Regions from separate parts of the Rhizobium sp. BK529 genome, predicted to be linked through region 1. Evidence: riboswitches for the same ligand, from Rfam matches in the RefSeq annotation. Region 1 holds a riboswitch; the other holds the start of a gene.

Region 1 (7,934 bases):
CGCCAGCAGCTTCATCATGATCGGCTTTTCGCAGGCGGCGAGCGCTCAGGAAAACCAGCGCGTGCGTGTGCGCGGCACCATCGAGAGCCTCAACGGCGACATGCTGATCGTCAAGACCCGCGAAGGCAGCGATGCGACAGTCGCACTAAAATCGGGGTGGAAGGTCGCCGGCATCAAGAAGGCCTCGGTCGACGACATCAAGGTCGGCGATTTTGTAGGCGTGGCCTCGCTGCCGAAAGGCACTGGGCCCGACGGCGCAATCGAAGTGCTGATCTTCCCGGCCGCGATGAAGGGCACCGGCGAAGGCAGCCGCCCGTGGGATGTTCAGCCGAACAGCTCGATGACGAATGCGACCGTCAGCAATGCGGTCAAGGCCGTCGACGGCCATACGATCACGCTCACCTATCAGGGCAAGGAAAAGATCATCTCGATTGCCGACGGTACACCGATTGTCACATTTGCGGCGGCAACCAAGGATGACCTGAAGCCCGGCGCCGGCGTGATCGTCATGGCGGAGAAGGCGGCCGACGGCAACATCTCGGCCGCGCAAGTCACCATCGGCGTCAATGGCGTGATGCCGCCGATGTAGGATTTCCGGACTTTGTTTTCACGCAATTCCGGACACAGAACTGCAAAGACTATGCTGGAACTACTTTAGAGCGCCGGGGCGGCGGCCACGGCGCTCGATCCCGCTGACGCTGCAGGTGGTTCCTCGCTCGGCTTTGAAGGCAGAGCCAGCAAGTGCAGCGTGCGCGGATGCAGTGCTTCCATATAGGCTTCCGAACGTCCGATATAGATCATGCCGGTATCCGGCATCGTTGCGAGCAGCTTGGTCATCGTATGCTGCCACTCGGGTTCCATGCCTTCGAGCACTTCGTCGAAAACGGCCCAGCGCGGCTTGACGAGAAGCAGGCGGGCAAAACCGATGGCTTTCTGCTCGTCGCTATCAAGGATCTTGTCCCAGCGCGCCTTCGTATCGAGGCGTGCGATCAGTGAATGCAGGCCAGCGGCTTCAAGCGCGGCTTCGACCGCCGCATTATCATAGGTCTCAGGTTTTTCGGGGAAGGCGATCGCCTCGCGTAGCGAGCCGCCAGGAATATAGGCGACCTGCGGGATGAACAGCATGTCGGCGGCAGGCGGCAGCCCCATAGTGCCTTTGCCAGAGGGCCAGAGACCGGCCATCGCCTGGAAGAGCAGGCGGCGGTTCACGCTGTGATCACCGTTGATCATGACCTTTTCACCAGCCTTGATCGTCACGTCCGTCTCGCGCATCCGAAAGCCGCCACAGTCATCGATATCCTCGCCGAGCTTCGCGATAATGACGATATCCTTCAGTGTGAGGGTGTCGGGCGCGGTTTCCTCGTAGATGATGGCGTCCTTTACATCGAACCCGTCATCCATCTCCTGAAGCGCCTGGCGGAAATCGGTGACGCGCATCAGCGTGGCACGCCATTCGGCAATCGGGCCGAAGTTGGCGACATACCAGCGTAGCGCCGTATTGACCTGATTGAAGGCCCCGACCGATACCATCAATTGGCCGAAGGTGAGGCCGCCGGAGAAATAGGCGGGTGCCGCAACGATGATCGGAATAACGATAACCAGCCAGCCGTAACCTGCCGAGACCCATGTCAGGTTTGTGTTGGCCATGGCGAGACGCTTGATGACCGAGAGAACGTTGCTGATGTCGGCGTTGATGCGCTTGCGCTCGTTCTCCTCGCCGTGCGCCACCGTAATCGCCGGCATATTCTCATTGGCATGCATCAAAGCGAAGCGCAGTTCGGCTTCCTTGGAAAACCGGTCGGCGTTCAGCTTGACGAGCTTGCTGCCGACGACCTGGCTCAATACCGAGGCCGATGCGGCATAGAAGATCGCCGCCCAGACCATATAGCCGGGAATGGAGAAGCTATGGCCGCCCATACGGAAGATGAAGCCGCTTGAAAGCTCCCAAAGCACGCCGATGAAGCTTACAAGCAGGATGGTCGATTGCAGGAGACCAAGCGCAAGACCCGTGGTGCTTTCGGCGAGGTTGCGCGAGTCCTCGTGGAGGCGCTGGTCCGGATTGACGCCGATAATGCCGATGGCGGAGAGCTTCAGCGCACGCTTGCGCTTCAGCCACTGATCGACGAGATCGCGTGAGAGACCCTCACGCATGTAGAGCGCGGTCATCTGATTCAGCCAGGCCTGCAGCACGTTGAGCAGCAGCAATGCGCCGGCGATCATCACGAAGACTTCGAGCTGGCGGAAAAACTCGCCAAGATCACGGCGTTCGAGGGAATCGTAAAAGGGAGCGTTCCATTCGTTGAGAATCACCTGTCCATAGGCAGTCGCCAGGATGATGATGACAAGCGATGTCGCAAGCAGCAGCACCTTGCCGCGGACCTGCGAATTCCAGAATGCGGAGAACATCACTCCAAGCCGATATGTCAGGCTGAGATCATATCCTACGCGGTCCTGACTCTGGATGCCCCTCCCCCTTTTTACGTCGTTTGCCATTTCAAATTTCCAAATCCGCCCATCCTGACATTAATAACATGGGGGCGTTACTGGTCCATCAACAGATTCCACCATCTATAAAGAAAGCGTGATGGCTTTTGTAGCTATCTGCATTGACAGTTGATTCGCAGCCGGACTGGCGCTATCTAGGATACCTCGTGGTGATTTGGCCGGCCGGCTTGCAGCCACGTTAAATAAGTCGCTAAAGGGCCGCGTGCGGACCGGTAGCGATTCTTTCGCCGCCGGTTTTTTATTTTGATCGAGTTGACCGCAATGCCCATCAAAATCCCCGATACGCTGCCTGCCTTCGAAACGCTTGTGAACGAGGGCGTGCGGGTGATGACCGAAACCGTGGCGATCCGTCAGGATATCCGCCCGCTGCAGATCGGGCTGCTCAACCTCATGCCGAACAAGATCAAGACCGAGGTTCAGATGGCGCGCCTGGTGGGTGCTTCGCCGCTTCAGGTGGAATTCTCGCTGATCCGCGTCGGAAACCACAAGGCCAAGAATACGCCTGAAGAACATCTGCTCGCCTTCTACCAGACCTGGGAGGAAGTGAAGCATCGCAAGTTCGACGGCTTCATCATCACGGGTGCGCCGATCGAGACGCTTCCCTACGAGGATGTTACCTATTGGAAGGAAATGCAGCAGATTTTCGACTGGACGCAGACAAACGTCCACTCGACCATGAATGTCTGCTGGGGCGCGATGGCGGGCATCTATCATTTCCACGGCGTGCCCAAGTATGAACTGAAGGAAAAGGCTTTCGGCGTTTACCGCCACAACAACCTCAAGCCCTCCTCCGTCTATCTCAACGGTTTCTCTGATAATTTCGAGGTCCCGGTGTCGCGCTGGACCGAGGTGCGCCGCGCGGATATCGAGAAGGTCGACGGGCTTGAGATCCTGATGGAATCGAACGAGATGGGCGTCTGTCTCGTCCACGAGCCGAAGGGGCGGCGGCTCTATATCTTCAACCATGTCGAATATGATTCTACATCGCTTTCGGAGGAATATTTCCGCGATGTGAATGCCGGCGTGCCGATCAAGATGCCGCACAACTACTTCCCGCATAATGATCCGGCGCTTGCGCCGCAGAACCGCTGGCGCAGCCACGCGCATCTGCTTTTCGGCAACTGGATCAATGAGATCTACCAGACGACGCCCTACGATATCGAGGAGATCGGCTCGGACATCTGAGGGTCACCGGTTGGGTTTAGAAATGCGCCGCCGCATTTTTGCGGCGGCGTTTTGTTTTCCAGCCCCGCCCGGTTGCGGTTTGCGGGAAATGGGGGCAGTTTCCGGTTCCTGAACCTTGGGATGGAGTAGCGGCGATCATGGTGGACAAGTTGGAACGAGAAGTTTTCGGGCAGACGAGGGACGGGGAGACTGTTCATCGCGTCATCATCCGCGGCGGCGGATTGACGGTCAAGGTATTGAGCTGGGGTGCGGTCATCCAGGATGCAAGGCTCGAAGGGCATGATGCGCCGCTGGTGCTCGGCTTCGAGAATTTTGACGACTACCTCGACCATTCGCCTTTCTTCGGCGCGACGCCGGGACGCTGCGCTAACCGCATCGGCGACGGCAAGTTCACGCTCGATGGCAAGGACTACCAACTCGAGCTTAATGAGAACGGTGTCACCCATCTCCATGGCGGCAGCGATAATATCGGCAGGCTCGTCTGGACGATCGTCGAGTACGAGGCCGACCGTGTGGTGCTGAAGATTGTCGATCCCGATGGCCGCGCCGGCTATCCCGGTAACTGCACCATCCAGGCGACCTATCGTGTGCATGGGAACGGCGAGCTTTCCGTCAATTACGAAACGACGACGGACGCACCGACACTCGCCAATGTCTGCCAGCATTCGTATTTCAATCTCGACGGCCGCGAAGATGCGCTCGCACATGACATCATGATTGCCGCTGACCACTATCTGCCGACGAACGAGAAGCAGATCCCGACCGGTGAGATCCGTTCGGTCGCGGGGAATGAATTCGATTTCCGCGAGATGGCGCCGATGAAGCGTTTCGCCGGGCACGAGCAGGCGCTCTACGACCATAATTTCTGCTTTTCGAACGAGCGTACGGCCAAGCGATCCGTGGTACTTGCCCGAAGCCTGCATTCCGGTGTTTCACTGGAAGTGCGTACGACCGAGCCGGGCGTGCAGTTTTATGCCGGTTTCAAGCTCAGCGTACCGGTGCCTGGCCTCGACGGCCGCAGATACGGTCCGTTTGCCGGTTTTTGCCTGGAAACGCAGATCTGGCCGGACGCAATCAATCATCAGGGCTTCCCGAATGCCGTGCTGCGCCCCGGCGAAGTGCTGCGTCAGGAAACGGATTATATCTTCACGAAGAACTGAACTCGCTCGTCCAATCAGGATCAATGAAACCCTCGCTGCCGTCCCGCGAGGGTTTTTCTTTTGCCGATACGAATCTGGCTTGCCGTCTGGTTCTAAATAGGTTCTATTGTTGGGCCATGGATAGAACCAGTCTGATAGCGGAACTGAATGGCCGTGGGCTGCGGGATGAAGCAGCAACGGGACCGCTTTACAAGAGGTTGGCGCTGGCGTTGACCGGTCTCATCCAGGAAGGTCTCCTGAAGCCCGGCACGGCGCTGCCTGGCGAGCGCGATCTTGCGGAAGCCTTGAAGCTCGGGCGCGTAACCGTGCGGACAGCCTATCGCGATCTCATGACGTCAGGAGCACTGGAATCGCGCCACGGCAGCGGCACCTTCGTTTCCAGCAAGGTGGAGCGCATGGAGCAGCCGCTGTGGCGGCTTTCGTCCTTCTCAGCGGATATGCGTTCGCGCGGACGCTCGCCGGCGGCGAAGATCCTGTCGCGCACAGTCAATAACCCTTCTCCGGAAGAATCCTTTCTGCTCGGTCTTGGTGTGGATGAACCGGTCTTGCGGCTCGATCGCCTGCGCCTTGCCGACGGGCTGCCGCTCGCAATCGAGCGCGCCGTCGTGCCGGTCAAGTTTTTGGGCGAGGAAGCTGGCGGCGAAGGCTCGCTCTATGATGCGCTCGCTGCTCACGGTCACAAGCCGGTGCGCGCCATGCAGCGGCTGACCGCCGTCACGCTCGACCCTTCATCGGCCGCTATCTTGAACGTCAAGGTCGGGGCACCGGCCCTTCTGATCGAACGCGTTTCGCGCCTGGAAGACCAGCGCGTCGTTGAATACACCCGCTCGCATTATCGTGGTGACGCCTATGATTTCGTCGCTGAACTGAGAATTGGAGATGACCTATGAGTGAGAACCAGTCGCTGATGTTGCAGGAAGCGGGCCAGTCGCCCGAGGTGGTCGCCACGCTGCTCGAAAAGGAAAAACCGGTCTTCGCCGAAATCGCCCGGCTGTTCTCGTCCGCTCGCCCCAGCGTGGTGACAACGGCGGCGCGCGGTTCGTCGGATCATGCCGCGACCTTCTTCAAATATCTCTTTGAAATCACCTGCGGCGTGCCGGTCGCCTCGATCGGTCCGTCCATCGCTTCCGTTTATGGCGCTCCTCTGCATCTGAAGAGTGGCATCCACTTTACCGTCTCCCAGTCGGGTGCCAGCCCGGACATCGTTGCGCTGCAGGAAGCGGCCAAAAAAGGCGGGGCGACAACGATTGCCGTTGTCAACGTCATCGACAGTCCGCTCGCCAAGCAGGCCGATATCGTTCTCGGCCTCAATGCCGGTGCTGAAAAGAGCGTTGCGGCAACCAAGTCGTTCATCGCGTCGGTCGCCGCCCTTGCTGGCGTTACGGCGGCAATCGGTAACAAGGCTGAATTGCAGGCTGCTCTGGAGAAGCTGCCGGCTGCACTTTCTGCGACGTCCGGTATCGACACTACCAGAGCCGAAGATGTTTTGTTCAACGCCGCATCGCTTTACACCGGTGGCCGCGGCACGGCCTATGCCATTGCTCTCGAAGCAGCGCTGAAGGCCAAGGAGACGGCCGGCCTTCATGCAGAAGCCTTCTCGCTCGCCGAGCTGATGCATGGTCCGATGCGCCTCGTGCAACCGGGCTTTCCGATTGTTGGCTTCGTGCCCGAAGATGCCGCCTTCAACAATAACGTAAAGGCGCTGGAACGGCTGCAGAAACTCGGCGCGACGACCGTGCCCTTCTCGACAAAACCGCTTGCAGGCGTCAATTTGCAAGTTCCGACGACAGGCAACGGTCTTGTCGATCCCCTGGTTTCGCTGCTCGTCTATTATCGCCTGATCGAGTCCGTAACCCGCCGCAAGGGTTTCGATCCGGACAAGCCAGCAAATCTGCTGAAGGTGACGGAGACCGTCTGATGACCCGCAAGATCTTCACCGGTGCACGTATCTTCGATGGCGAGCGCTTTCATGACGAGCGGGCATTGATCGTCAAGGACGGCTGCGTCGAGGCGATCGTCGGCCGGAGCGATCTGCCTGAAGGCGAGATCGTGGCGCTTGACGGCGGCGTCCTGTCTGCCGGCTTCATCGATGCGCAAGTCAACGGCGGCGGCGGTCGTATGCTGAACGATGAACCGTCGCCGGACTCCATGTACATGATCGCCGATGGGCACCGCCCTTACGGCACGACGGCACTGCTGCCGACGCTGATCACAGACACCGCCGACGCAACGGCTGCGGCGATCGAAGCGGCAAAAGTCGCCGTGAAGGCCAATCGCGGAGTCGCCGGCTTGCACCTCGAAGGCCCGCATCTGGCGCCGGCTCGCAAGGGCGCCCATCTTGCGGAACTGATGCGCCCTGTTGAGGGCAAGGATATCAAGGCCTTTATCACCGCGCGTGAGGCGATCGGGACCCTGCTTGTCACCATTGCTGCGGAGCAGATCACGGTCTCGCAGGTGCGCGAGCTCAGCGAAGCCGGCGTCATCGTCAGCATCGGCCATTCCGATAGCACCAGCGAAGTGGCAGAAGCCCGCTTCGATGCCGGCGCGCGGGGTGTGACGCATCTCTTCAATGCCATGAGCCAGTTGGCGCATCGCGCGCCAGGGCTCGTTGGGGCCGCGATCGACCATCCAGCAGTCTGGTGCGGCATCATTGCCGACGGACACCATGTCGATCCGAAGGCGCTGCGAACCGCACTGCGCGCCAAGCGCGGCGAGGGCAAGCTGTTCTTTGTGACTGATGCCATGTCGCTCGTCGGCTCGGAGAAGGATACCTTTACACTGAATGGCCGCACCGTGCGGCGCGAAAGAGGCGGATTCTGCTCGAAGCTGGTGCTTTCGGACGGTACACTGGCGGGCTCGGATGTCGATATGGCGTCAACGATCCGCTATGGCGTCACCTATCTGGAACTGACGCTTGCCGAAGCGTTGAGGATGGCAACGCTCTATCCGGCGCGTTTCCTGCGGCTTGCCGATCGAGGCCATCTTTCGCCGGGCGCGCGCGCCGATCTCGTGCATTTCGCTGATACAATCGAAGTGAAGGCGACTTGGCTTGGCGGCGAAGCGGCTTAAGGAGAGCAGCGGATG
Region 2 (7,934 bases), on a different contig from region 1:
GCTGCCCCGGCCGCCAGCCAGGAGGCTGACTGGACGGAGTTCTGAGCCGGAGACACGATTGAATGACAGATGGGCGGCTTCGGCCACCCATTTCTGTTTCGTTATTCTTAAGCCGGCGGACGCCAGCCGACCTCGACGAGAATATTGCCGGGGGCGGTGCAATAGAACAACCAGCCGCCACGAATGGCAGCCGGCGGTCCCGAGACGACCGCATTGTCTGCCGCCAGCCGGCCATGAAGCCGGTCGACATCGGATCTTTCGGCGAGGATGAAGCCGAGATGATAGGTCTGCCGCTGTAACTCGACCTGATCGACACCGCCGAACTTCGGCAGCGGGCGGCTCAAGACGATCTCGGTGCCGTGATCGTCGTGAAGGATCGCCCGACCGATCCGCTCGTTCATCTCCTGTTGTGACAGGGAGAAATAACGCAGGAAGAAATCGGCCGTGGCGGCGATATCAGGCACGTAAAAATCAAGATGGTTCAAACGCATGATTGTCTCCTTTGAGAGTAAAATCCCGGAGGAGTGCGTCTTCTAACGCTCCGCATGCCGCCGGGACGCCGCACTCGCATGCGGGCCACGTCGCGGGTTCTCGTGTGAAACACGGAGCAGAGCTTCCGATAATGGAAGGGACCGGGCTTACCTCATCCGGTCCTGCCTTTTTCGACAGTGCCGCTCTAGCAGATCGCGCCACGAGCGGCAACCAGATCAATCGAGTGGCATCCTGACGCCGGCAGCTTTTACAGAAGGTTCGTGGCGAGATCAGATCGAAGTGATCGCCTCCGTTTCCATCGTGAGCTTTCCGCGATTTGGGGTACAATGACACCTGCAGCGGAAGGAAAGGCTCCGGACATGAAACTTATTGCACTTGGCCTCATCGGTGCGCTTGGGCTCGCCGGCTGCACGGCTGTCGAATATACCGGCCCGGGCATCGAGCCCATCCCCGGCAGCATCACCTATAATGGCCAGCCGCGCACAAAACTCACGAAATCGCCTGTTGGATCGACTTTCCCGCACAATTTCATCGATCAGTACGGCCGCCAGGTCGAGGAGACCTACATCATCCGCCCGGATCGCACCCTGGCGATCGCTCACCGCCGGTATCGGCCGATCAATATTTTCGGAAGAGATTGACGAGGGCAGCTGGAGCGGGTGAAGGGAATCGAACCCTCGTATTCAGCTTGGGAAGCTGCTGCTCTACCATTGAGCTACACCCGCCGACCGATTGAGACTTCCAACAGATGGCCGCCGCTGTCAAGTCGCAGCATCACCGCAGATCAGATGCGGAAATGCTTCGAGAGCTTGAGGCCCTGGGCCTGATAGTTGGAGCCGAGGCCTGAGCCATAGAGGCTCGAGGGCTGCTCCTGCATGTGTTCGTAGATCAGGCGGCCGACGATCTGGCCATCTTCCAGGATAAACGGCACTTCGTGGCTGCGCACTTCCAGCACCGCGCGGCTGCCGCGCCCGCCGGCCGGCGCATGGCCGAAGCCCGGATCGAAGAAGCCGGCATAATGGACGCGGAATTCGCCGACGAGCGGATCGAAGGGTGTCATTTCTGCCGCGTAGTCAGGGGGAACGTGCACGGCCTCGCGCGAGACAAGGATATAGAACTCATCCGGATCGAGGATCAGCTCGTTGCGGCCACGGCTATAGAGCGGCTCCCAGAAATCGAAAATATCGTGCTGCGCCTTCTTGTCGACATCGACGACAGCCGTGTGGTGCTTGCCGCGATAGCCGATCAGGCCGTCCTTGTCGCCCGTCAGGTCGATCGACAGCGCGATGCCGCCGCCGGAGATGTTCGGCTGCTTGGCGGCGACCAGTGTTTCCGTCTCATGCAGCTTCAGAAGATCAGGCTCGCTCAGCACCGGATGGCCGACACGGAAACGGATCTGCGACAGGCGCGAGCCGCGACGCACGACGATGGGGAAGGTCCGCGGGCTGATTTCGAGGTAGAGCGGGCCGGAATAGCCTGACGGAATCTTGTCGAATTCCTGCGCATAGTCGGTGATGACGCGGGTGAAGATATCGAGACGGCCGGTCGAGCTCTTCGGATTGGCCGAGGCCGACATGTCGGCCGGCAGATCGAGGTGCTCGATCAGCGGCACGATATAGACGCAGCCGGTTTCCAGTACTGCGCCTTCGGAGAGGTCGATGACGTGCAGGCTCAGCCGATCCAACTTGTCGGAGACAAGATGGGATGGGCCGGGCATGAAGCTGGCGCGCACACGAAAAGCCTTGGCACCCAACCGCAGATCCAGACTTGCGGGCTGAATCTGATCACGATCAAGCTCGCGCTCGCTTTTGAGACGCCCCGTTTCAAACAGCGCGGCAATTGCGCGGTCGGCCAGAATTCCAGTTTCGCGAGCCATCATGCCCCATCCATAATCTGCCGCCGACAAAACCAAAGTCGGGGAATTGACGCAAGCACAGAACGGCAGTATTGCAAATTTATCCCGTGGTGATTTGGCCGGTCGGCTTGCAGCCACGTTAAACAAGTGGCTAAAAGGACCGGGTATGAAACCGGTCTGCTTTTGCGGCCGGTTTTTTTGTTGTTTGAAAGTGGTGATGGCATGAGCAAGACCTGGCGCCCTGCAACCCAACTCGTCCACGGCGGTACGCTGCGCTCGCAATATGGCGAGACTTCGGAGGCAATCTATCTCACGCAGGGTTTCGTCTACGATACGTCCGAAGCGGCAGAAGCGCGCTTCAAAGGCGAGACGGATGGCTTCATCTACGCGCGCTACGGCAGCCCCACCAATGATATGTTCGAAAAGCGCATGTGCATGCTGGAAGGTGCGGAAGACGCCCGCGCCACGGCCTCCGGCATGGCCGCCGTTACCGCCGCCATCCTCTGCCAGCTGAAGGCCGGCGATCATATCGTTGCCGCGCGCGCCCTCTTCGGCTCCTGCCGCTGGGTGGTCGAGACGCTGGCGCCGAAATATGGTATCGACTGCACGCTGATCGACGGGCGCTATCTCGAGAACTGGGAAAAGGCTGTTACACCGAAGACCAAGGTGTTCTTCCTGGAAAGCCCGACCAACCCGACGCTGGAAGTGGTCGATATTGCCGGTGTCGCCAAGCTCGCCAACCAGATCGGCGCCAAGGTGGTCGTCGACAACGTCTTCGCAACGCCGCTCTTCCAGAAGCCGCTGGAACTCGGCGCCCATATTGTCGTCTATTCCGCCACCAAGCATATCGACGGCCAGGGCCGCTGCCTCGGCGGCGTCGTGCTCTCCGACAAGGAATGGATCGACGAGAACCTGCACGACTATTTCCGTCATACCGGCCCGGCCATGTCGCCCTTCAACGCCTGGACGCTGCTGAAGGGCATCGAAACGCTGCCGCTGCGCGTCAAGCAGCAGACGCAGAATGCCGCAAAGATCGCCGACTTCCTCGCCGATCAGGGCAAGGTCGCCAAGGTCATCTATCCCGGCCGCAAGGACCATCCGCAGGCCGATATCATCGCCAAGCAGATGTCGGGCGGCTCGACGCTCGTCTGCTTCGAACTGAAGGGCGGCAAGGACGCGGCGTTTGCGCTGCAGAACGCGCTCGAGATCGTCAAGATCTCCAACAATCTCGGCGACTCCAAGAGCCTCATCACGCATCCGGCCACAACCACGCACAAGAACCTGACGGACGAGGCGCGCGCCGAACTCGGTATTTCGCCGGGCACGGTACGCCTTTCGGCCGGCATCGAAGATACGGATGATCTGATTGAAGATTTTGCCCGCGCTCTGGCCAAAGTTTCGGCCTGATCCTCAAGGCACGGCTGCAGAACAAACGCTGCAGCCGCGACATTTGCCTTGAAATTAACACTGAGAGTTAGGCTTAATGAACGAAAGCCCGCCCAATCGGGGATGGCAAGGCCGAGATTACTGTACCGTTTCTTGACGCACGAGGCCCGTTATAAGATACGAGTAATGTATCCTGACTAAGGTGTAAGGCATGTATCGCGCTCTCACACGAGATATCGAAGTCGTTGTCGAACCCTTTTATCTGGAGGAGCAATCCGATCCGGACGACGATCGTTACGTCTGGGGCTACCGCGTCGTGATCAGCAACAATTCCGAAATCGCCGTGCGCCTCGTCAACCGCTACTGGAATATCACCGATCAGAACGGGCAGATCGACGAGGTGAGCGGCCCCGGCGTCGTCGGCGAACAGCCGCGGCTGCAGCCGGGCGATACCTATGAATATTCATCGGGCTGTCCGCTGGATACGCCATCCGGCCTCATGTTCGGCCACTATCAGATGGAGACGGACGAAGGCGAGATGTTCGATGTCGACATACCCGCCTTCTCCTTGGATTCACCCGGCCTGCTCAGAGTGCTGAACTAATCCTGTCCACCTACTCCGCCGGTGCCAGTTCATGCACCGGGAAGCGGTACGTCGTCGAGCAGAATTCGCAGGTCACCGAGATCTCGCCATTTTCCTGGCTCGCCTCGATTTCCTCGGCGCTAAAACCCTTCAGCACGCCGCCGATCTTTTCCCGCGAACAACTGCAACGATCGAAGACCGCGCGCGGTTCGTAGACGCGCACGCCGCGCTCGTGGAAGAGGCGGAAGAGCAGGCGCTCGGTACCGACGAGCGGATCGGTAAGCTCATCGGCATCGACGGTCTCGACGAGCGAGCGAGCTTCCATCCAGGCATCATCCTCGACATGGGCGCGCGCTGCGGTGTCGCCGTCGCCGCCATGGAGATCGGGCTGGCGCATGCGCTCCGGCGCTTCCGGCAGGAACTGGGCAACAAGACCGCCGGCCCGCCAGCGGTGACGCGGCTTGCCGTTCTCGTCGCGGTCGAAGAGTTCGGCAGCGGCAAGGCGAACCCGCGTCGGGATCTGCTCCGACTGGCGGAAGTAGACGCCGGCAATGTCTTCCAGCGAGGCGCCATCCAGCGCTACGATGCCCTGATAGGGCTGGCTGAACTTACCCTGGTCGATGGTGAAGGCGAGGACGCCCTTGCCAAGAAGTTGTTCCGGCTCGGTCTCGCCCGAAGCGACTGCCTTGTCGAGCAGGGCCTGGTCGAAACGGGCATAGGCGCGGACATTTTCCGGCGTCGAGAAATCGCAGACCAGAAGATCGACGGGGCCGTCGCTTTTCGTCTGGACGGTGAACTTGCCTTCGAATTTCAGCGAGGTGCCAAGCAGCACCGTGAGCACCACCACTTCCGCCAGAAGGCGGGCGACGGGGGCGGGATAACGATGCCGCTCAAGAATCGCGTCCAGCATCGGGCCGAGCTGGACGGCGCGACCGCGCACATCAAGCCCTTCCACCTGAAAAGGGACGACATGATCATCGCCGGCGAAATCGAACTCGCCGAGAGCGGCTGCAGCTTCTGCCATGGCTTTCACTCCTATTTTATAGGAGCAGCCGACTAGCGCGCCGGCCGCTCGCGCAGCCGCGAGTTTGGGACTCGCGACATCCGATTATGGTTCAGATCGCGCCCAGGCACCAAGCAAGAATCGACTTCTGCGCATGAAGACGGTTTTCCGCCTCATCGAAGACCACGGATTGCGGGCCATCGATCACCTCGTCCGTCACTTCCTCACCGCGATGAGCGGGAAGGCAATGCATGAACAATGCGTCTTTGCCGGCCTGCGCCATCAAATGCGCGTTGACCTGATAGGGCTGGAAGACATTGTGACCGCGGGCCCGATGTTCCTGATTCATGGAGACCCAGGTATCGGTCACCACGCAATCGACGCCGGCGACCGCACGGTCGGCATCATGGCATAGCATGATTTCGGCGCCCTCATTGCGGGCCCAGTTCAGATAGTGATCCTTGGGCTCGGAACCAAGGGGTACAGCCATGTTCATGCGATAGCCGAAACGAGCAGCCCCTTCGACGAGGGAATGCAGTACGTTGTTGCCGTCTCCGGTCCAGGCGATCGTCTTGCCCTTGATCGGGCCGCGATGCTCTTCGAAGGTCATGATATCGGCCATGATCTGGCAAGGGTGCGTGTCGTCCGTCAGCGCGTTGATGACGGGAACGGTCGCATGTTCGGCGAGCTCCAGCATGCGGCTGTGCTCGGTCGTGCGGATCATGATCGCATCGACATAGCGCGACAGCACCTTGGCCGTATCACCGATCGTCTCGGCGCGGCCGAGCTGCATTTCGGTGCCCGAGAGGAACAGCGTCTCACCGCCGAGCTGGCGCATGCCGACATCGAAGGACACGCGGGTTCGGGTCGACGGCTTCTCGAAGATCATGGCCAGCATCTTGCCGGCGAGCGGCTTGTCGGCGGCACCCGCCTTGAACGCCTGCTTTCGCACCTTCGCATCGTCCATGATGGTTCTGAGATCGGATGCGGTGACTGCGGAGAGATCGAGGAAGTGTTTGGGGGAAGCCATTGTTCGTTACCTGCTACGCCCGCCAGCGGGCGGGGCATTGTCCTTTCAAGCGGTCTTCTTGACCTTGGCGGCACGGATGCTTTCGGCGGCACGCTCGAGACGGGCAATGCCCTCGCGCGCCTCTTCGGCGGTTACGACCAGCGGCGGCAGCAGACGGATGACATTGTCGCCGGCGGGGATGGCCAGAAGATGGGCTGCGCGGATCTCCTTCAGGAGCTCAGCCGAGGGAATGGCAGCCTTGACGCCGAGCAGCAGGCCTTCGCCCCTGATATCCTCGATCACATCGGGATAACGATCCTTGAGCGAGGCGAGGCCCTGACGGAAGACGAGGGTGACATCGCGGACATGCTGCAGGAAACCATCGGCCAGGATGACATCCAGAACCGCGTTGCCGACAGCCATGGCCAGCGGGTTGCCGCCATAGGTGGAACCATGCGTGCCGGCCTTCATGCCAGAGGCGGCCTCTGCCGTCGCCAGGCACGCACCGAGCGGGAAACCGCCGCCGATGCCCTTGGCAACCGCCATGATATCGGGCGTGATGCCAGACCACTCATACGCGAAGAGCTTGCCGGTACGGCCGACGCCGGTCTGAACCTCGTCGAGAATGAGGAGCAGGCCGTGTTCATCGCAGATCTGGCGGAGCGCCCTCATGAATTCAGGCGTCACCGGGCGGACACCGCCCTCGCCCTGTACGGGCTCTATAAGGATGCCGGCCGTCTTGTCGGAAATCGCGGCGCGCACGGCCTCGATATCGCCGAAGGGAACCCGATCGAAGCCGGGGGTCTTCGGGCCGAAACCTTCGAGATATTTCTCCTGGCCGCCGGCGGCGATGGTCGCCAGCGTGCGGCCGTGGAAGGCGCCTTCGAAGGTGATAATGTGGAAACGTTCGGGATGTCCCTTGGAGAACTGGTAGCGGCGCGCCGTCTTGATGGCGCATTCCAGAGCCTCGGCACCGGAATTGGTGAAGAACACCTTGTCGGCGAAAGTGGCATCCGTCAGCCGCTTGGCAAGCTTCTCCTGACCAGGCACTTCATAGACATTCGACAGGTGCCAGACCTTGTCGGCCTGATCCTTGAGAGCAGCCACGACATGCGGGTTGCCGTGACCGACTGACGTGACAGCGACGCCTGCGCCAAAATCGAGATATCGTTCGCCGGTTTCGGTGATCAGCCAGACGCCCTCACCTCGCTCGAACCGCAACGGGGCACGAGAATAGGTATCATAAAGCGGCGAGGCTTCAGCCATGGCGCGAACTCCTGCAACAGGTTATGAGACAACGGACTCCGGCTAACAAAACCAGGCCCGAAAAATCAAAAATGCCGCCTTTCGGCGGCCGAGAGCACTATTTACTTTTCGCACTGCAATGTCAACAAAACTGAGGATTTAGCGCATGCGTCAAGCAGGCAATCGGCTTTACAGGTCTATCAACAGCTAATGTTGCAGAAATGACTCGCTCGGGAAGCAAGTTGGGGAAAACTACGAATTCGGATTCATCCGATTCCTGCGACTCTTGTCACAGAGTCAGGCTCACACTAGGTTAAAGTTCAATTACTAGACTGCATGCGGCGGAACTAGTCACCTAAAT

What was found. Region 1 has a riboswitch for S-adenosylmethionine ahead of metA (homoserine O-succinyltransferase). Riboswitches for the same ligand answer to the same signal wherever they lie in the genome.
Region 2: linked by a shared signal. The riboswitch ahead of FHX08_RS14675 (O-succinylhomoserine sulfhydrylase) and the one ahead of metA (homoserine O-succinyltransferase) in region 1 are both predicted to bind S-adenosylmethionine.

Annotation. Positions count from the first base shown of each region.
Region 1 covers NZ_JACIAU010000004.1:307,006-314,939, reverse strand. Annotated here, with positions in the region: gene FHX08_RS24315 (hypothetical protein) at 1-589, shown strand, start outside; gene FHX08_RS24310 (ABC transporter ATP-binding protein/permease) at 655-2,493, opposite strand; SAM riboswitch at 2,642-2,719, shown strand; gene metA (homoserine O-succinyltransferase) at 2,767-3,690, shown strand; gene FHX08_RS24300 (aldose epimerase family protein) at 3,828-4,850, shown strand; gene FHX08_RS24295 (GntR family transcriptional regulator) at 4,967-5,740, shown strand; gene FHX08_RS24290 (SIS domain-containing protein) at 5,737-6,768, shown strand; gene nagA (N-acetylglucosamine-6-phosphate deacetylase) at 6,768-7,919, shown strand; gene FHX08_RS24280 (SIS domain-containing protein) at 7,932-7,934, shown strand, end outside.
Region 2 covers NZ_JACIAU010000001.1:2,912,111-2,920,044, forward strand. Annotated here, with positions in the region: gene FHX08_RS14650 (methyl-accepting chemotaxis protein) at 1-45, shown strand, start outside; gene FHX08_RS14655 (VOC family protein) at 108-491, opposite strand; gene FHX08_RS14660 (hypothetical protein) at 852-1,133, shown strand; tRNA gene FHX08_RS14665 (tRNA-Gly) at 1,144-1,217, opposite strand; gene FHX08_RS14670 (2'-deoxycytidine 5'-triphosphate deaminase) at 1,277-2,371, opposite strand; SAM riboswitch at 2,445-2,523, shown strand; gene FHX08_RS14675 (O-succinylhomoserine sulfhydrylase) at 2,570-3,754, shown strand; gene apaG (Co2+/Mg2+ efflux protein ApaG) at 3,945-4,337, shown strand; gene FHX08_RS14685 (Hsp33 family molecular chaperone) at 4,348-5,340, opposite strand; gene argF (ornithine carbamoyltransferase) at 5,432-6,349, opposite strand; gene FHX08_RS14695 (aspartate aminotransferase family protein) at 6,395-7,594, opposite strand.